Regions from separate parts of the Acidovorax sp. FG48 genome, predicted to be linked through region 1. Evidence: predicted binding sites of a transcription regulator. Region 1 holds the regulator's gene; each other region holds the start of a gene.

What was found. Region 1 encodes FNR, which switches genes on or off when oxygen is low (the NO sensors DNR and NnrR bind a similar motif). Its sites were predicted from a motif close to TTGATNNNNATCAA; they were not measured.
Region 2: ACODSU_RS02000 (hemerythrin domain-containing protein) is a predicted target of FNR. The motif match lies at 3,038-3,051, and genes of this name have one in related genera.
Region 3: ACODSU_RS02500 (universal stress protein) is a predicted target of FNR. The motif match lies at 3,093-3,106, and genes of this name have one in related genera.
Region 4: ACODSU_RS12105 (DASS family sodium-coupled anion symporter) is a predicted target of FNR. The motif match lies at 1,701-1,714, and genes of this name have one in related genera.

The regions. Positions count from the first base shown of each region.
Region 1 covers NZ_JBMDJH010000006.1:36,757-41,906, forward strand. The annotation lists gene ccoP (cytochrome-c oxidase, cbb3-type subunit III) at 1-281, shown strand, start outside; gene ccoG (cytochrome c oxidase accessory protein CcoG) at 374-1,819, shown strand; gene ACODSU_RS10590 (FixH family protein) at 1,884-2,162, shown strand; gene ACODSU_RS10595 (hypothetical protein) at 2,218-2,514, shown strand; gene fnr (fumarate/nitrate reduction transcriptional regulator Fnr) at 2,616-3,338, opposite strand; gene hemN (oxygen-independent coproporphyrinogen III oxidase) at 3,528-4,910, shown strand; gene ACODSU_RS10610 (sulfite exporter TauE/SafE family protein) at 4,916-5,150, shown strand, end outside.
Region 2 covers NZ_JBMDJH010000001.1:434,840-439,989, reverse strand. The annotation lists gene ACODSU_RS02010 (YbfB/YjiJ family MFS transporter) at 1-821, opposite strand, end outside; gene ACODSU_RS02005 (alkene reductase) at 1,264-2,367, shown strand; gene ACODSU_RS02000 (hemerythrin domain-containing protein) at 2,392-2,979, opposite strand; gene ACODSU_RS01995 (methyl-accepting chemotaxis protein) at 3,134-4,801, opposite strand; gene ACODSU_RS01990 (heavy metal translocating P-type ATPase) at 4,920-5,150, opposite strand, start outside.
Region 3 covers NZ_JBMDJH010000001.1:535,308-540,457, reverse strand. The annotation lists gene ACODSU_RS02520 (phosphoenolpyruvate carboxykinase (GTP)) at 1-403, shown strand, start outside; gene ACODSU_RS02515 (hypothetical protein) at 620-1,060, opposite strand; gene ACODSU_RS02510 (LysR family transcriptional regulator) at 1,198-2,175, shown strand; gene ACODSU_RS02505 (metallophosphoesterase) at 2,201-3,046, shown strand; gene ACODSU_RS02500 (universal stress protein) at 3,160-3,582, shown strand; gene ACODSU_RS02495 (fasciclin domain-containing protein) at 3,771-4,226, shown strand; gene ACODSU_RS02490 (fasciclin domain-containing protein) at 4,282-5,150, shown strand, end outside.
Region 4 covers NZ_JBMDJH010000007.1:87,989-93,138, forward strand. The annotation lists gene ACODSU_RS12095 (amidohydrolase) at 1-456, opposite strand, end outside; gene ACODSU_RS12100 (GlxA family transcriptional regulator) at 580-1,647, shown strand; gene ACODSU_RS12105 (DASS family sodium-coupled anion symporter) at 1,821-3,341, shown strand; gene ACODSU_RS12110 (methyl-accepting chemotaxis protein) at 3,351-4,934, opposite strand.

The sequences.
Region 1 (5,150 bases):
GCCCCCATGACTCGCTGCGCGCATCGCTGGGCAAGGCCAAGTTTGCCGCCTGCGCAGCCTGCCACGGCATGGACGGCAAGGGCAACCAGGCGCTGGGCGCGCCTAACCTGACCGATGACATCTGGCTGCATGGCTGGGGCGAGGCCGCCATCACCGCCATGATCAACAACGGCAAGGTCAACCAGATGCCTGCACAGGCTGAAAAGTTGACCGAGGCGCAGATCGGCGTACTCTCTGCCTATGTGTGGGGCCTGTCGAACAAGCAGGTGGCTGCACGCTGACCTGGCTGCCGGGCGGTGCGTGAGACGCACGGCCCGGGTTTCCATTTGAAGGCACCCCTCTTACGCCTTATCTCCGTTCACAAAGCGACACCATGAGCACACCCAGCGAGCCGGCTCGCAAGGTCATCCCGATTACGCCAGTCGCGGCAGATGCGTCTTCTGCGGGCGAGATCATCTCGCTGTACGAAGCGCAAAAGAAGATCTACCCGCGCTCCATCAGCGGCCTGTTTGCGCGCTGGCGCTGGGGCATGGTGTTTCTCACACAGCTGGTGTTTTACGGGTTGCCGTGGTTTGAGTGGGGCCAGCGCCAGATGGTGCTGTTTGACCTGGGGGCTCGCAGGTTCTACATCTTTGGCCTGGTGCTGTATCCGCAGGATTTCATCTACCTCACCGGCCTTCTGATCATTTCGGCGTTGTCGCTGTTCCTGTTCACCGCAGTGGCCGGGCGTCTGTGGTGTGGCTTTGCGTGCCCGCAGACGGTGTACACCGAAATGTTCATGTGGATCGAGCACAAGATCGAAGGCGATCGCAGTGCCCGGCTCCGCCTGGACAACGGCCCCTGGACGTTCGAGAAGATCCGCAAGAAGTTTTTCAAGCAAGTGGTGTGGATCGCGGTGGCCCTGTGGACCGGGTTTACTTTTGTGGGGTACTTCGTCCCCATTCGAGAGCTGGGCAGCGAGCTGCTGGCGTTCCAGGGCAGCTGGCAGATTTTCTGGGTGCTGTTCTACGGTTTTGCCACCTATGGCAATGCGGGCTTCATGCGCGAGCAGGTCTGCAAGTACATGTGCCCTTATGCGCGCTTTCAAAGCGCGATGTTTGATAAAGATACGCTGATCGTTACCTACGACCCTGAACGTGGCGAGCAGCGTGGTCCGCGCAAGAAGAACATCGACTACAAAGCCCAGGGGCTGGGCGATTGCATTGACTGCTCGCTGTGTGTGCAGGTCTGTCCCGTGGGCATCGACATCCGCAAGGGCTTGCAGTACGAATGCATCGGCTGTGGCCTGTGTGTGGACGCCTGCAACACCGTGATGGACAAGATGCAGTACCCGCGTGGGCTCATCCGCTATTCGACCCAGAACGGCGTGGCCAAGCACTGGACCCAGTCGCAGATGTTGCGCCGCGTGCTGCGCCCCCGCGTGCTGATCTACAGCGCTGTGCTGGTCACCCTTTGCGTGGCCATGTTGGCCAGCCTGGTGGTGCGCACGCCGCTGAAGGTGGATGTGGTGCGGGACCGCGCTGCGCTCTCGCGCATCGTGGCAGGTGGCAAGCTGGAGAACATTTACCGGCTGCAGATCATGAATGCCACCGAGGGCGAGCAGCGTTATCGCATCAGTGCGCGGGGCCTGGAGGGGCTCGAAGTGGCTTCCGAGGCTGAAGTGGACATTGGCGCGGCAGAGTCTCGCTGGGTGGCCGTGCGGTTGCAGATTCCTTATGGTTCCGCCACGCCCGGATCGCACGCCGTTCAGTTTGATGTGCAGGCCGTAGGAGCAGCGGCCCATGTCACGGAGAAATCCGTGTTCCTTGTACCGCGCTGAGCGGTATTCCGGTGGGGCCCTTCAGGGCCGCACTTTGACCGATATTGTTGAGGAGTAAAGCACCATGTCTTCAAACCCTGCCATTGCAACCCCGGCGGCAACCGTACCCTGGTGGAAGTTTGGCCATGTGTGGCTGGTGATTGCCGGGCCTCTGATCGTGATCGTGGCGGGCTTTGTGACGCTGTGGCTGGCGATTTCGCGGCCCGACCCCGTGGTGGCGGAGGACTACTACCGCCAAGGCATCGAAATCAACAAGGCACTGGTGGCGCCGGAAAAGAGTCTGGCGCCGGCCCTCAAGGCCCGCAACCATGCGGCCACCCCTGTGCAAGACCAACCACGCTGAAACCCCAGGGTCGCACACCCTGGCGACCCCGGCAGCACCAGGAGACAGAACCTATATGTGGACGCAACGCCTGATGTGGATTGCATGGCCCGCCTTTTTGATGGCGGGTGTGCTGGAGATGCTGGTTTTTGCCATGGTGGACCCCCAGGACCTGCACTGGTTCGGGCAGCCTCTGGCGCTGTCGAGGCAGGGGGTGTACACCCTCGCATTTTTTGTGTTCTGGGCCATCACCATGGCCACCAGCGCATTGACCACGCTACTGTCCATGTCCCCGTTTGAGGTCAACCGCTGTCCCGTGCCCGACGGGGAGCGCCCTGACGATTGCCGCAAGACATCGTCGTCTTGCTCCTGAGCCTTTTTCGCCGGTTCATGCGGACATGCGCTGCATGCCGTTTTAAAAGGGACCGGCGGACTTTGGTACGGCCCCGACTCTCAGCCGACGAGGGGCCGTAATCAGTGGCAGGTCTGCTGGCTGTTCACAATGCGTCGCAGGGCATCGGTGTCGAGGATGCGCACATGGCGCTGTTTGACTTCCACGATGCCTTCTTCCACAAACTTGGAGAAGGTGCGGCTCACTGTTTCAAGTTTGAGGCCCAGGTAGCTTCCGATCTCTTCGCGCGTCATGCGCAGCACCAGTTCTGATTGCGAGAAACCCCGTGCATGCAGGCGCTGCACCAGGTTGAGCAAGAAGGCCGCCAGGCGCTCCTCGGCACGCATGCTGCCCAGCAGCAGCATCACACCATGTTCGCGCACGATCTCGCGGCTCATGATCTTGTGCACGTGGTGCTGCAGGGCCGTGACTTCGCGGGAGAGTTCTTCGATGCGGTCGAAAGGCATGACGCAGACCTCGGCATCTTCCAGGGCCACTGCGTCACAGGTGTGGTGGTCATTCACGATGCCGTCCAGCCCGATGATCTCGCCCGCCATCTGGAAGCCCGTGACCTGGTCGCGACCGTCTTCGGTGGCTACACAGGTCTTGAAAAAACCGGTGCGGATGGCATACAGGGACGTGAAGGACTCGCCATTGCGAAACAGCGTGCCGCCGCGCTTGACCTTGCGGCGGACAGCAACGACCTCGTCAATGCGCTGCAGTTGCTCTTCGTTCAAGCCCACGGGCATGCACAGCTCGCGAAGGTTGCAGTTGGAGCAGGCGACTTTGATGGTGAGCGGGTTCATAGACACATGGGCTTGGGTTAGCGGTCAAGCATATCGCGCTTGCCGTACACGAACCTGAATACAGAGCGCGGGCAAGCGGCTGACCTTCATCAAATTGTCGCTGTATCGCTTGCGGGTTCACTTGATGCAGGTCAAGGACATGTCCCAGAGCCTACGGCACAGTCAAGGTGTACGCAAGGAAATTTCCCCATGACTGCTGTTTCGCCAGACCTTCTGCGCCGCTTTGACGTGCCAGGGCCCCGCTATACATCCTATCCAACGGCCGACCGTTTCGTGGAGGCGTTTGGTCAGGAAGACTATGTGCTGGCGCTGCAACAGCGCCGCTCGGGCACGCTGGCCAAGGCCATGCCGCTGTCCCTGTACGTGCACATCCCGTTTTGCGAATCCCTGTGTTACTACTGCGCCTGCAACAAGATCATCACCAAGCACCATGACCGCGCCGAGGTCTACTTGCGCTACCTGAGCCGCGAGATCGACCTGCACACCGCGCACTGTGGCGTAGGACAGGTGGTGAGTCAACTGCACCTGGGGGGAGGCACACCCACCTTCCTCTCCGATTCGGGCCTGAGAGAGCTGATGGCCATGCTCAAGCGCAGCTTCACGCTCGCGCCTGGGGGGGAATACTCGATCGAGGTGGACCCCCGCACCGTTAATGCAGAGCGTCTTGCACTGTTGGCTGAGCTGGGTTTTAACCGGCTGAGTTTTGGCGTACAGGACTTTGATGCCGAAGTGCAGAAGGCTGTGCACCGCATCCAGCCTGCCGAGCAGGTGTTTGCGCTGGTCGAATCTGCGCGTTCGTTGGGCTTTGACTCGGTGAATGTGGATTTGATCTACGGCCTGCCGCGCCAGACGCCCGAGTCTTTTGACCGCACGCTGGCCCAGGTGGCACAACTGCGGCCTGACCGCATCGCGCTGTATGCCTACGCGCACCTGCCAGAGCGTTTCAAGCCACAGCGCCGCATCATCTCTGCGGAGTTGCCCACGGGCGCGAGCAAGCTTTCCATGTTGTCGCGCTCGCTCGATGCCTTCATGGATGCTGGATACGTGTACGTGGGCATGGACCACTTTGCGCTGCCCACCGACGCCCTGGCCGTGGCCAAGCGCCAGGGGCGCCTGCACCGCAACTTCCAGGGCTATAGCACGCAGCCGGACTGCGATTTGATCGGCTTGGGCGTATCGGCCATTGGCCGTGTGGGGGCAACCTACAGCCAGAACTCCAAGACGCTGGATGAGTACTACGACTTCCTGGACCAAGGGCGGTTGCCCGTAGTGCGCGGGTTGGCGCTCACGCGCGACGACCTGGTACGCCGTGCGGCCATCATGGCCCTGATGTGCCAAGGGGAACTGCTGTTCGAGCCGATGGAGCAGGCGTGGCTGATCGACTTCCGTCAGTATTTCGCGGCGGAGTTGGCCCAATTGGAGGGCATGCAGGAGCAAGGGCTGGTGCGCGTTGGGCCTGAGGGCATTGAAGTGACCGCGACCGGTTGGTTCTTCGTGCGGGGCATCGCCATGGTTTTTGACCGCTATCTGCAGGCAGACCGCAACCGCGCCCGGTTTTCGCGCATCATCTGATACCTATGCTTGCCACGGTCGGCTGGACTGCTTTGCTCATGGGACTCGCTGGCGGGTCCCACTGCCTGGCCATGTGCTCCGCGCCTTGCGGAGCACTCGTGGGGCAGGGCGGCGCGCCACCGGCGGAGGACAGTGCTGAGCAGGTGGTGCGCTGGGCGCCGCGTGGCGGTGCGCTCCAGCGTACCGTGGCCTTTCATTTGGGGCGCCTGGTGGGATATGCCAGTGCCGGTGCATTGGCGG
Region 2 (5,150 bases), on a different contig from region 1:
AGCAGGGCGTAGAACAGCGTCACCTCGCCCGCACCCCGGCCCTGCTCGCGCAGCAGCGCCACCACAAAGGTCATGTAGCCGATGTAGCCCACGCCAAACAGGCCGTAACCCAGCAGCGCAGGGGTCAACGCCCGCCAGCGCACGTGGTCGGGCGCTGCAGCCGCCGGTGGGGTCCCGGATACAGCAGCCACAGGTGCAGCCAGCCCGCTCAACACGCGCGCCGGCCACAGCAGCGCCAGCGTGGCCGCCACGCAGGCCAACGCCAGCGCCCACCAGGCCCAGGTCCAGCCATGCGGCACAGGCGCCACGCCCAGCACCGCAGGCACCAGCAGCGCCGACAGGCTGATGCCCCAACCCGTGCCGCCGTAGTACAGGCCCAGCAGCAATCCGCTGCGCCCCGGCACCTGCGCACCCAGCCGCGCCGCGAGCAAGCCCCCGGCAATGAACACCAGCGCACTGGCCCCGCCGGCCAGCAGGCGCTGCGCCAGCAAGGGCGTTGGCTGCGTGAAAAACCCGCTCAGGCCCATGAACACCGTGGCCATCACGGCGCCCACCAACAGCACCGCCCCAGGGGCCGCGCGCCGCAACAGCCAGGGCGTGGCCAGAGCGCCCAGCAAGTAGCCCAGCGCATTCGCCGTGTTCATGCCCCCTGCCAGCGTGTACGACCAGCCCAGGTCTTCTCGCATGGGCGGCAGCAGCAAGGCATAGGCAAACCGCGTGATGCCCAGCGAAATGGCGGCCCCCATCGACAGGGCCACGGCGAGCCACAGGCTACGCAACGGAGAGATGGAAAGGGATGCGAGTGGCGGTGGCGAGGGCATGGCGGTCCATTCTCATGCAACCGCATCCGCGCCGCTTGCGCCGCCAGGACAGCACGGGGTTAACACAAAACCGGAGCCCTTGTTGACGCCAGTGTGCTGCACGTTTTGCGCTGCAGCATTAAGCTTCAAGAGCCTGTTGGCGATCTCGCAGGGGATCGCGTTGGAGCGCAATCGGGATGAGTGGATGCTTCGGATGCGCCGCATGGGCTCATGCCCATGCAAGCAGCCGGAGCGTTCAATCGCCCGATTTCGCTCCAACCCTTCGGGCAGTGGCCTTTGCGGGCGGTCTGCAGCGTTGCGGCGCTTGTGGATAGCCGGGCTATCCACTGCGCACCGCGCCTTGCATCCCATCCCGCAAAGACCGCTGCGCGACCCCTGGGAGATCGTCAACAGGCTCTTTGCTGCTTTTTTGGCACATCGCCTTTCTCCAGGACTTCTCACCATGACCTCTTTGTTTGAACCCACCCGCGCGGGCGACCTCCAGCTGGCCAACCGCATTGCCATGGCGCCGCTCACGCGCAACCGCTCGCCCGAGGCCATCCCCACCGACCTGGTCGCCACCTACTACGCGCAGCGCGCCAGTGCCGGTCTCATCATTTCCGAAGCCACGGCCATCAGCCCGCAAGCCCAGGGCTATGCCGATGTGCCGGGCCTCTATGGCACCGAGCAGCTGGACGGCTGGAAGAAGGTGACCCGCGCCGTGCACGACGCCGGCGGCAAGATCGTGGTGCAGCTGTGGCACGTGGGCCGTGTCTCGCACACCGACCTGCAGCCGGGCAACGCTGCACCCGTCGCACCCTCGGCCGTGCAGGCCAACACCAAGACCGTGCTCATCAAAGACGGCGTGCCCACCTTCACACCCACCTCCATGCCCCGCGCACTCGATGCCGAAGAGATCCCCGGCATCGTGCAGGACTACCGCCACGCCGCACGCAACGCGATTGCATCGGGCTTTGACGGTGTGGAAATCCACGCAGCCAACGGCTACCTGATCGACCAGTTCCTCAAGACCGGCGCCAATCAGCGCACCGACGACTACGGCGGCAGCATTGCCAACCGCGCTCGCCTGCTGCTGGAAGTGACCCGCGCCATCGTCGAGGAAATCGGCGGCGGCCGCACCGGCATCCGCCTGTCGCCCGTCACCCCCGCCAACGACATCGTGGACGCCGATCCGCAGCCGCTGTTCGACCATGTGGTGCGCCAGTTGGCGCCCCTGGGCCTTGCCTACATCCACGTGATCGAAGGCGCCACCGGCGGCCCGCGCGAAGTGGAAGGCCGCCCGTTTGACTACGCCGCCCTCAAGGCCGCCTACCGCGCAGCGGGTGGCAAGGGTGCCTGGATGGTCAATAACGCCTACACGCGCGAACTGGCCGATGCCGCCCTGGCCAACGGTGCCGACATCGTGGCCTTTGGCCGCCCCTTCATCGCCAACCCCGACCTGGTGGCGCGCCTGAAAGCCAACGCCCCGCTCAACGAGGTGAACCGCGCCACGCTGTACGGCGGTGGCGCCGAGGGGTACACGGACTACCCGGCGCTAAGCGCCTGAGTCCCCACCGAGCGGCGCAGCCGCTCAAGAGGGTGAACCGAGCCCGATCGGGCTCGGCGCGCGCATCACGATGCGGGTGAACAGCCGGTCATACGCCGCATCGCGCGGCTTGCCCGGGGCCAGCGGGCTGGTGTTGCTGGCAAAGGCCGCGTCGATGGCGGTCCAGTCGCCCGGCTGCAGGGCCTCCTGCGCGGCGGGCAGCACCACGGTTTCTTCCAGGCGCATGTGCTCCAGGTAAAAGCGGATGTAGCGCTCCAGCGCCAGCGCAAACGCCTCGCGGCGCGCATCGCCCATCAGCTCCCAGCCCAGCAGCAGGTGCTGCAGCTCGCGCACCGCGGCCTCGCCGCCGGCATGGTCTCGCTCCAGCTGGGCGATGGCCTCGGCCGCCTGGGGTGAGCGCTCGGCCACCTTGGGGAACAGCCACTGCGACTCCTTGGGGTGGTGCTGCCGCTCGGGAAACTCATCGATGTAGAACAGCATCGCCCGCATCACGTCAAAGAACGCAGCGGGCTCGTCACCCGGGCCCTGGTCCAGCATCAGGCGCAGCGAGTGCAGCACCGCTGCGAGCGACGCATGCTCCTCGCGAATGGTTCGCAGACTGATCGACGGCATGGCGCACTCCCCAGGTTCAACAAGGCCCCAAGGGTGCCACGCGCTCCCCGGTGCGCCCATGACGCAGGTCAATAAACCGCCGGGCAGCGCCGCCCACAAAAAAGCCCCGCAGACCAGGCCTGCGGGGCTCGTCGAAAGGAAAGGCCTGGCGCGGTCAGTGCGTCAGGCGTGCCTGCGCAGGGCCTGCAGCCAGCGCCTGGGGCGCCTGGTCTGCATAGGGGGCAGCCACTGCGCCGCCGTGGCCATAGCCACCGGCCGATTCGGCCAGACGGAACTGCTGCACCACGTGCGACAGGCGCGCGGCCTGCTCGCGCAGCGACTCGGCAGCGGCGGCGGACTCTTCCACCAGCGCCGCGTTCTGCTGCGTCATGCGGTCGATCTCGCCCACGGAGCTGTTCACCTGGCCAATGCCGGCCGATTGCTCGGACGCTGCGGCCGTGATCTCGCCGATGATGTCGCCCACGCGCTGCACGCTGCTCACGATGTCCTTCATGGCCGTGCCCGCTTCTTCCACGTGGCGCACGCCGCCGTCCACGGCCGTCACGCTGCTCTGGATCAGGCCCTTGATGTCGCTGGCCGCCGCCGCACTGCGCTGCGCCAGGCTGCGCACCTCGCTGGCCACCACCGCAAAGCCCCGGCCCTGCTCGCCTGCGCGGGCCGCTTCCACGGCCGCATTCAGCGCCAGGATGTTGGTCTGGAAGGCAATGGAGTCGATCAGGCCGATGATGTCGCCGATCTTTCGGCTCGATGTCGAAATCTCATGCATGCTGGCCACGGCCTGCTGCACCACACCGCCACCGTGGGTGGCCATCTGCGAGGCCGACGCGGCCAGCTGGTTCGCCATCTGCGACGACGACGCCGTCTGTTGCACCGTGGACGTGAGCTGCGACAGAGAAGACACAGCTTCTTGCGCATTGCTGGCCGTCTGCTCGGTGCGTTGCGACAGGTCCTGGTTGCCCGTGGCGATCTCCTGGCTGGCCGTGGCGATGTTGCCGCTGGCATCCCGCACTTGCGCCACCAGTGCGCTCAGGCCTTGCTGCATGTCGCGCAGCGCGCGCTGCAGGTCGGCCACTTCGTCCTTGCCCTCGGCAGCAATGTGCTGCGACAGGTCGCCGCCCGCAATGGCCTGGGCCATCTTGCGTGCTTCTTCGAGGGGCTTGCAGATGGAGTTCATGTTCATCAGCGTGGTGGGCACCACCACCACCACGGTGATCAGCACCGCCAGCACAAACAGCCACTTGGTCTGGTTGGACACCTCGCTCTGCTGCGCCACCGACTTGGACACCTCGGCGCGCAGCACCGAGTCCAGCTCGGCCATCAGCTTGTCGGCCTCGGCAAACTCGGCCACGGCCTTGCCGCTCATGCGGTTGGCAATGGTGGCGGTGTCGTAGCCGCCCGCCTCCAGCTGGCGCGCCACGTGCGCAAACAGCTCGCGATAGCTGTCCAGGCGCTTGACGATGTTGCGCACCACCGCGTTGTCAGAGTCTTCCCCGCCTTCCAGGAACTTGTTGGCAATCTTCTTGGCCTTGTCCTGGCTCTCCACCCACTTGGCATGGGCAGCCTTCACGGCTTCGGGCTTCTCGTAGCCAATGATCATGTCCTTCTCGTACTGGCGGATGGCCCCCATCTCGCCCCGCAGCTCGGCCATGCTGCTCACCTTGGCGAACGAATGGTCCATGAAGTTCTGGCTCATGTCGTTGATACGGAACATGCCCAGCATGCCCGCGCCACCCAGCAGCCCCAGCAGGCCCAGCACCACGCCAATGGCACCCAGCATGCGCAAACGTATGGTGAACTGCCGCATGAGCGAGAAGAGATTCATGATCTGTCGTCCTTGATATAGCTATGCCGATGCGGTGACCGCACCTCCCCCGAGGCCACGGATTCGCAACAAATCGTTGCAGTTTGCCAGACATCGATGACCGTGCTGTACGTATTTATCACATGCGCCACCGCTTGAGTAAGAGGGCATTCGCCATCACGCTGACCGAGCTGAGCGCCATGGCCGCCCCCGCCACCACCGGGTTCAGGTAACCCAGCGCCGCCAGCGGAATGCCCGCCACGTTGTATGCAAACGCCCAGAACAGGTTCTGGCGGATCTTCATCACCGTGCGGTGCGAAATATCCAGCGCCGCTGCCACCAGCATCGGGTCGCCGCGCATCAGCGTGAT
Region 3 (5,150 bases), on a different contig from region 1:
CTACTTCCAGCACTGGCTGAACATGGAAGGCCAAATTGCCGCCACCGGCAAGGCGCTGCCCAAGGTGTTCTGCGTGAACTGGTTCCGCAAGGACGAAGCCGGCAAGTTCGTCTGGCCCGGTTATGGCGACAACATGCGCGTGCTCAAGTGGATGATCGACCGCATCGAAGGCCAGGCCGCCGGCCAGGAAACCATGTTCGGCGTAGCCCCGCAGTACGCCGAGATCAACTGGACCGGTCTGGATTTCAGTGCCCAGAAGTTCGACGCCGTGACCAGCATCGACAAGGCCGCATGGACGGAAGAGTTCAAGCTGCACACCGCCCACTTTGAGCAGCTGGCCTACCACCTGCCCCAAGCGCTGCTCGATACCAAGGCGCAACTGGAAAAGCGCCTGGCGGCCTGATACGCCCATTCGATCCAGGAAGCTCCCCCACTCAAAGCCGTCTCGCACTCGCGGGACGGCTTTTTTTCGCCTCCGCGCTGCAGCTACAGCAGCGGCCTGGAGCACCAGGAATGGGGCATGTGGGGCATGACAAACGCAGACACAAAAAAAGCCGTGGCGTCTGCCACGGCTTAAATTCGCTGGATTGCGCAGCGTGTGCTGCGCTAAACCCTCAGTTCAGTAGTACTTGCGAATGCTGTCCACGGTGGGAATGCCCATTGCGTGGTTCAGCTCGGCCATGATGCGGGGGTCCTTCATAGCGACTTGCCAGGTGCGCTGGTCTTCAGCGGCGCGGCGACGGCTTTCGGCCCAAGCCAGCGCGGAACCGCGCAGCGCCACACCGGCGCGACGGGCAGGGCTGGTCAGCAGGGCCAGCGCGGCGAAGGCCACGAGCCACAGCACCATCCAGGCAGCCAGCAGGTGGCCTTCGGTCCAAGTGTCGATCACCTGGTTGGCAACCACCAGCAGCGCGGAGACCACGGCGGCCAGCAGCAAGGAGGCTGCGCCACGCGCGCCGTCAAAATGGGCGGCAGCGCTCTTCAGGGCGGCGGCAGCGTTTTCGGCGCGGACAACGCCGGGGTGTTCGGTGGGGTACTCAACGTGTGCAAAGGCGGTCATTTCGGTTTCCCTTTTCTAACGCTTGTGGCGAGATTGCCGGGCGATGGGGTGATATTAGGGTTTACCCTTTGCATGTTCAAGTTTATATTTTGAATCATTGATATTCATATCAGTGATGAATATGCTGTAGGGTCACCATGACCCCTTTGAACTTCCGCTCCCTGGACCTGAACCTGCTGCGCGTCTTTGACGAGGTGATGGCCGAGCGCAGCCTTACCCGGGCCGCGCACAAGCTCTCCATCACCCAGCCAGCCGTCAGCAACGCCATGCGGCGCCTGCGGGACGTGGTGGGCGATGAACTGGTGGTGCGCAGCGGCCAGGGGGTGGAGCCCACGCCGCGCGCACTGGCCCTGTGGCCGCCGGTGCGCGAGGCCCTGGCCCATTTGCAGGAGTCCCTGGCGCCCGGTCACTTTGACCCGGCAACGGCCGAGTCCACCTTTGTGCTGGCCATGGCCGATGCCACGGCGGCGACGCTGGTGCCCGCCCTGGTGGAAATCATCGAGCGCGAAGCCCCTGGCATCTCCATTCGCGTGCTGCCGCTCACCACGCGCGACCCCCGGCGCCTGCTAGAGGAAGAGGCGGCCGACATGGCCGTGGGCTACTTTCCCGCAGCGCTTGCCGACCTCACCGCGCGGGCGCAATCAGGCGGCGTGGTGGCCTTTGAAAGTCGCCGACTGTACGACGGCGAATACGTGTGCGTGATGCGCCAGGGCCACCCTTTGGCCGACGCCCCGCTGACGCTGGACACCTACTGCGCCGCGCGGCACATGCTGGTGAGTTTTTCGGGCCGCCCTTTTGGCTTCATCGACGAAGCCCTGGCGTCGCTGGGCCGCGAGCGTAAGGTGGTGATCACGGTCAATCAGTTCTTCACGGCAGGGCGGGTGGTGTCGGGCTCGGACCTGCTGACCGTGCTGCCACGCCACTTTGTGCCGGTGACCGGCATTGCCGACGCCCTGGTGCAACGGGCCCTGCCGCTGGACGTGCCCGCCGTGCACGTAGATGCCCTGTGGCGCCGGCGCGGCCCCCAGCAGGCCGCGATGACCTGGCTGCTGCAGGCCCTCGCGCAGTCAGCGCGACGCACCTTCCCCGGGCAGGACCTGCACGGCACGCCGTAGACTGCACCCATCTGCGCCCAATCTGATGAATATCCAGCTTCTCTCCGACCTCCATCTGGAGGCTCACCCGCACTTTGTGCCCGAACCCGCCCCCGGCGCCGATGTGCTGGTGCTGGCGGGGGACGTGGGCTCCTACCAGCAGGGCTCTCAACTGGACGACGACGACTTCGGCCTGGCCCGGTTTTCGACGTTGCCCCAATATGCAGGCTGGCCGACCCCCGTGCTGTTTGTGCCCGGCAACCACGAGTACGACGCCCAGGACTTCGATGCCGCGCACCTGCGCCTGCGCCAGACCTGCGAGCGACTGGGCATTGTGTGGCTGGAGCGCGAAACCCTGGTGCTGCAAGGCGTGCGTTTTGTCGGCACGACGCTGTGGAGCGATTTCGACGCACTGGCCGACCATGAGGGCACGACCGACCTCACGCGCCGGCTCAAGCTGCGGGACAAGGCCTTTCGCGCGGCCAACTTCTACCTGCGCAAGACCGGGGGCACGCGCCACACAGAGCCGTTTCTGGCCGAGCCCATGCGCGAGCAGGCGCTGGTGTGCCAGCAGTGGCTGCGCGATGTGCTGCAGCAGCCTTTTGACGGCCCCACCGTGGTCGTCACCCACTTTGCGCCCAGCCTGCGCAGCGCCGACCCCCGCTACGGTCTGGTGCCTGGCACAGCAGGGTTTTGCAACGCACTGGACGACCTGCTGATGCACACCCCGCTGTGGCTGCATGGCCACCTGCATGCGCCCAGCGACTACACCGTGCAGGGCCAGCGCAGCGACGGATCGCCCTGGCAGTGCCGGGTGGTGGCCAACCCGCTCGGTTACGCACGCAAGGGCGAGCAGGCAGCGTTTCAGCCGCGCTGCGTGGTCACCGTATGATCAGCATGCGGTTCGCACGAATCCGCCACGCGCCGAACAGAACAACATGACCCAGGTCAAGACAACAGGCACCCGCGCAGAGTAGTCTGCCCCATCCATTTTCGGAGAACACCATGAACATCCTGCTTGCTGTCGATGGCAGCGCCTACACCAAGAAAATGCTGGCCTACCTGGCCACCCACGAAGAACTGCTGGGCGGCACCCACACCTACACCGTGCTGACGGTGCAGGCCCCGCTGCCTCCCCGCGCCCGTGCCGCGCTGGGCAAGGAAGTGGTGGACAACTACCACGCCGAAGAAGCCGAAAAAATCCTCGCACCGGTGTGCAAGTTCCTCGGCCGCCATGGCGTGGATGCCAAGCGCAGCGTCAAGGTCGGCGCGGTGGGCGAAACCATCGCCAAGGTGGCAGACACCGGCAAGTTCGACCTGCTGGTTATGGGTTCGCACGGCCATGGTGCCATCGCCACGCTGGTGATGGGCTCGGTGACCACCCAGGTGCTGGCGCACAGCAAGGTACCGCTGCTGATCGTTCGCTGAACTGCCAGCTCCGCTGCGCAACTGCGCAACACCATCCAAAAGCCCTGCCTTGCAGGGCTTTTTTTCATCTCGTTACGACTAAATGGTTATTGAATAACCAATCAGTTTACTTTCGTACCAAATGGTTATACATTCGCGCCACGCCCATCTTGGCGTGTCAATTCCATCGAAACCGAGAGGAACGACCCATGAAGAAGACTCTGATTGCACTCGCTCTGACCGCTGGCGCCACCTTCAGCGCCATGGCGCAAGACATCGTCGATACTGCTGTGAAGGCGGGCAACTTCAAGACCCTGGTGGCCGCCGTGCAGGCCGCCGGTCTGGTGGACACCCTCAAGGGCCCCGGCCCATTCACGGTGTTTGCGCCCACCGACGAAGCCTTCGCCAAAATCCCCAAGGCCACACTGGACGGCCTGCTGGCCGACAAGGCCGCGCTGACCAAGGTGCTGACCTACCACGTGGTGCCCGGCAAGGTCATGGCCAAGGATGTGAAGGCGGGCAAGGTCAAGACCGTGCAAGGCCAGGAACTCACCGTGAGCACCAGCATGGGCGTGATGGTCGACCAGTCCAAGGTCATCGCCACCGACGTGGCCGCCAGCAACGGCGTGATCCATGCGATCGACACGGTGCTGATGCCCAAGTAAGCCACCGGCACCACCGCTCTTTTCACCCACCATCCATTCACGAGGAGAAGCCGCTATGAACACCGTATTCAATCGCCGCACCGTCCTGATGGCTGCCGCCCTGGGCGCCAGTACCACCCTGCTGCAAGCCTGCGGGGGCGGAGACGACGAGCCCCAGCGCAACATTGTCGAGCTGGCACAAAACACCCCCGAGCTGAGCATCCTGGTCGAAGCCGTGGTCGCTGCGGGCCTCGCGCCCACGCTGAGCACGGGCACGCTCACCGTGTTCGCTCCCACCAACGCAGCGTTTGCCGCGTTGCTGACCGAACTGGGTGTGACCAAGGAAGCGCTGCTGGCCAACAAGCCCCTGCTGACTGCCGTGCTCACCTACCACGTGCTGGGCAGCAAGGTGATGCGGGCCGATGTGCCCTTGGGCAAGGCGATCACGCCGGTGTCGGGCGGCTTCTTCAAGATCGAGTCGAACAACGGCCTGAAGATCACCGACGGCCGCAATCGCGTGAGCACCATCACCAGCACCGACATCCAGGCCAGCAACGGCGTGGTGCATCTGGTGGACAAGGTGCTGCTGCCCGCCGACAAGGACATCGTGGCCACGGCCTCGGCCCTGCCGGACTTCAGCATCCTCGTCGAGGCCGTAGTGGCCGCGGGCCTGGTGAGCACACTGCAAGGCGCTGGCCCTTTCACTGTGTTTGCCCCCACCAACGCCGCGTTTGCTGCGCTGCTGACCGAGCTGGGCGTGACCAAGGACGCGCTGCTGGCCAACAAGACCCTGCTGACCCAGGTGCTGACCTACCACGTGGTGCCCGCGCGCGTGCTCAAGGCCGAAGTGCCCGTCAATACCGCCATCACCACCGTGCAGGGCCAGACCTTCACCATCAACGCCAGCTTGGTGATCACCGACCAGAACATGCGCACCAGCAGCAT
Region 4 (5,150 bases), on a different contig from region 1:
CATGGCCACGTGGGCATCATGACCGCAGGCGTGCATCACCGGCACCTCCTTGCCCAGGTAGGTGGCCTTCACCTTGCTGGCAAAGGGCAGCCCGGTGTTCTCGGGCACGGGCAACGCGTCCATGTCGGCGCGCAGGGCCACCACCTTGCCGGGCAGGCCACCCTTGAGCGTGCCCACCACGCCGGTGCCGCCCACGCCGGTCTGCACCTCCATGCCGAGCTTCTTCAGATGCTCGGCCACCAGCTTGGCGGTGCGCACCTCCTGGCCCGAGAGTTCGGGGTGGGAATGGATGTCGCGGCGCCAGTTGACCATCTTGGGCGCCACGGCCGTCACGGCGGCGTCGATGGCCTGCAGGCCGGCGGCGTCCAGGGCCTGGGCCTGGGCGGACGATGCGAACGTGAGCCCGCTGAGAAGCAAGCAGGTGGCCAGCGAGATGGCAGAGAGGGGGGTGTGCATGAGGCAGATCCGTGCAGGAAGTGAAAACAAAAAGGAACGCAGCAAAAAAACGCAGGTTCATGCTACGGGCCCACCCCGCGCTGCAGACAAGCGAAAATAGCCATCCACAGAGCCAATATCGCCATGCCCCGTTCTTCTGTCCTGTCTGCGACGGCACCGGTTTTTCGCATCGACATCCCGCTGCTGCCCGAATCGGCGGTGGGCAACGCACTGCAGTTCATCGACCTCTTGCGCGGCGCCAACCTGCTGGCCGGCCTGCGGGGCGGTGCAGGCTCGCCCCGCCTGGCCTGGCGGCTGCTGGATGCCCAGGGCCAGCCCCTGCCGCACCAGCCGGGCCTGCTGGCGGCCTACACGCAGCCCACGGCGGCGCCAGCCGACGACCCCGCACAGGCCTGGTTCATCCCCTCGTTCCACGCGGCCGACATCCCGGCCATCCGCGATGTGGCGGCGCGCCACCGCGCCCTCTCGCGCCAGATCGGCATTGCGCTGGACGCCGGGCACAAGGTGCTTACCGTGGGCAATGGTGCCTGGCTGGCGGCGCAGAGCGGGCGCCTGCAGGGCCGCCGCGGCTGCCTGCCGTGGTTCTACCTGGCCGGGTTTGAGCGGGACTTTCCCGAGGTGGGGCTGGACGCCGGTCACGACCTGAGCGATGACGGCCCCTGGCTCAGCTGCGCGCTGCCCCACAGCCTGGGGGAGATGGCGATTGCCCTGGTGCGCCATGCGCTGGGCGATGCGCTGGCCCAGACCTGCGCCAGCGTGCTGCGGCCCGACCACGACCGCGCCCGTGCCGCCCTGCAGGCCAACGCGCAGCAACACATCCCCGCCACACGCGACAGCACCCTGGCCCGCGCCATGGCCTGGATGGAGAACCATCTGGACGAGCCCTACTCGCTGGCCCGGCTGGCGGAGGCAGCGGCGGTGAGCCCACGCACCTTGCTGCGGCACTTTCAGCAGGAGCTGTCGCAGTCGCCGCTAGACCACTTGCACAGCCTGCGCTGCGCACGCGCCAAGGTGCTGCTGGAGGTGACGCTGGAGAGTGTGCCCAGCATCGCGGTGGCCTGCGGCTATGCCGACCCGGCTGCGTTCCGCCGCATCTTTGTGCGCTACACCGGCATGGCACCGGGGGAGTACCGCAAGCGCCACGCCTTGCGCGCGCCGCGCAGGCGCTGGCGGGTGGATGTGGGGGCATGAGACGCAGCAGCCTCTCTGCCCCGCTGCGAACGCGGCCGCACCACCGTCCCTCCTTGACCTGAATCAACACCCGCAGCGGACAGCGCGCAACACTGGAAGCCCTTGGGTCGGCCATGCATTCGCACGCGCGGCGCAAGGATTCGCGCCCAGCGCGCCTTCACCGGAGCCACCCCATGTCCACTGCCGCACCGACCACATCCCCGGCCCCTGCCCCCGCATCGGCGAGCCTCGCCAAACGGCTCGGCCTGCTCGGCGCCCTGGTGGCGCTGCTGGCCGTGCAGGCCTTGCCCACCCCGGCCGGGTTGCCGGTGGCGGGGCAAACCATGCTGGCCATCCTCGCGTTCGCGGTGATCGTCTGGATGACCGAGGCGCTCGAATACTCGGTGAGTGCGGTGGTGATCGCCGCGCTGATGGTGTTCTTGCTGGCCTACGCACCCAGCGTGGCCAAACCCGATGGCGCGGACATGGGCACGGGCGCGGCGCTGAACCTCGCACTCTCGGGCTTTGCCAACAGCGCCGTGGCGCTGGTCGCTGCCGCGTGTTTCATTGCGTCGGCCATGACCGCCACGGGGCTCGACCGGCGCATCGCGCTCACAGTGCTGTCCAAGGTCGGCGCCCAAACCCATCACATCGTGATCGGGGCCATGGTGGTGGGCTTTCTGCTGTCGTTCATCGTGCCCAGTACCACGGCGCGCGTGGCCTGCCTGATGCCGATCATGATGGGCTTTGTGCTGGCCTTCAAGGTAGACCGCAAGAGCCGCTTTGCCGCGCTGCTGGTCATCACCACGGCGCAGACGGCCAGCATCTGGAACGTGGGCGTCAAGACCGCCGCCGCGCAGAACATGGTGGCCATCGGCTTCATCGAAAAGCAGCTTGGTGCGCAGATCACCTGGGGCGAATGGTTTGTGGCGGCCGCCCCGTTTGCAGCCCTGATGACGGTGGCGCTGTTCTTCATCATGACGCGCATGATGAAGCCCGAGATGAAGGAAATTGCGGGCGGGCAGGAGACCATTCGGCAGCAGCTGGCCGAACTGGGCCCGATGACGCTGAACCAGTGGAAGCTGCTGGCCATGGTGCTGGTGCTGCTGGGGTTCTGGTCCACCGAGAAGGTGCTGCACGACTTTGACACCACCTCCACTACCCTTGCGGCCGTGGCGCTGATGCTGTTTCCGCGCATCGGCGTGATGGACTGGAAGCAGTCGCAAAAGGGGTTCCCGTGGGGCACGGTAGTGCTGTTCGCGGTGGGCATCAGCGTGGGCTCTGCGCTGCTGCAGACCAAGGCGGCGGGTTGGCTGGCCCAGCTCATCGTGGGCCACCTGGGCCTGCAGATGGCGTCGGCCTTTGCCATCCTGATGCTGCTGTCCGCGTTCCTGATCGTCATTCACCTGGGCTTTGCCAGCGCCACGGCGCTGGCGTCCACCATGATTCCCATCGTCATCAGCGTGCTGTCCACCGTGCAGACGCCTGGCATCAACATCGTGGGCATGACGATGATCCTGCAGTTCGTGGTGAGCTTTGGCTTCATCCTGCCGGTGAACGCGCCGCAGAACATGATCGCCTACGGCACCGACACCTTCGACGCGCACGACTTCGTGCGCACCGGCATCGTGATCACGCTGACCGGGATGATCCTGCTGGTGGTTTTTGCGCTGACCTACTGGCCGTGGCTGGGGCTGATGGTGACCCGCACCTGACCTGCAGGCTTACCGCAGCGCCTTCTGGCCCCCAGCGGCTGCAGGCAGGCGGAAGGCCTCCACCAGCTCGGCCAGTTGCTGCGCCTGCACGCGCAGGCCCTGGGCGGCGGCGGACGACTCCTCGACCAGCGCGGCGTTCTGCTGAGTCATCTGGTCGAGCTGCGAGACCGCCTCGCCCACCTGACTCAGGCCCGTGGTCTGCTCGCGGGCGGCAGTGCTGATCTCGCCAATGATGGTGGCCACCTGCTGCACGGACTGGACGATCTCGCCCATGGTGCCGCCAGCGGCGTGGACCAGCTGCGTGCCCTCGTCCACCTGCCGCACGCTGTCGCTGATCAGCCCACCGATCTCCTTGGCTGCCGTGGCCGAGCGCTGGGCCAGGCTGCGCACTTCGCTGGCCACCACCGCAAAGCCCCGGCCCTGCTCGCCCGCACGGGCGGCTTCTACGGCCGCATTCAGTGCCAGGATGTTGGTCTGGAACGCAATGCCATCGATCACGCTGGTGATGTCGGCAATGCGGCGTGACGACAGGGCAATGCCGTCCATGGTGCCCACCACGCGGTCCACTGCCTCGCGCCCGCGCTGGGCCACGCTGCTGGCACCGGCGGCCAGGGTGCTGGCCTGCGCAGCGGCATCGGCGCTGTGGCGCACGGTGGCCAGCAGCTCCTCCATGCTGGCGGCGATCTCTTCCAGGTTGGAGGCCGTCTGCTCGGTGCGGGCCGACAGGTCGCTGTTGCCCGCCGCAATCTCGCTGCTGGCCCCGGCCACCGACGTGCTGGCCTGGCGCATGCCCACCACCAGCTCGGCCAGCCGCGCCTGCATGCCGCCCAGGCGCGCCAGCAGCGCTTGCAGTTCGTCGCGGTTACCCGCCTGCGGCGCGGGCACGGGGGAGGTGAGGTCGCCTTCGGCAATGCGGTCAGTCACTTCGGACGCATGGGCCAGGGGCTGCAGGATGGAGCGCGACAGCAGCCAGGCGCAGGCCAGGCTCAGCAGCAGGCCCACCAGCGAGCCCGCTGCCAGCAGCGTGATGCCCTGGCTCTCGCTGCGGGCCGCAGCGGCGCGCGCCTCGGCCACGCGCTGGCGCTGGTAGTCGGCCAGCTTGTCCACGGCTGCGGCATAGGCGTCAGCGGCAGGGCGCAGCTGGGTGGCAATGGCATCGGGCGGCAAGGCCTCGCCCGCCTTGCGGCGCTTGACCAGATCGTCCCGAACCGTGCGAAAACCGTTGCCGGCCTTGTCAATGGCGTCGAACAAGGCCTGCGATTCCGGGTCTGCCGCCAGCTCGTCCAGGCGCTTGCGGACTTCGGACGAGCGGGCCGAGGTGGTCTTGCGGTCGGCGTCGATGCGTGCCGCATAGGTGGGGTTGTTATCGATCTCCAGCAGCGTTTCGGCGCGGGCGGAGCTGAGCACCACGATGGCGTGCAGCTCGCGGGCCAGCAACGCGCGCTCGGACGATGCGCCCCCCAGGTCGTCCGCAATGTCCTGCAGCCCGGCCAGCCGCCAGATGCCCACCGCCGCCGACAGTGACATGACGAGGCAGACCACACCAAAGGCCAGGGCCAGGCGGACGGCAACACGTGCGTGGGAGATGGACATGGGAGGCTCTCGTGAGGGTGAATGGGACAACGCGGGCCTACCGTTCAGGGTGGCACCCGTCGGGAATGTATCGACAAAAGGTTACAAGTCCTTGAGCCGGCCCACAACAGGCCCCACCCTGCCGGAGCGCCAAAGCAACAGCCGCCCGCACACCCACAAAAAAGCCGCCACAGTGCAAGACTGTGGCGGCCCTCGGGTCGGTCAGGCGCAGCGCCT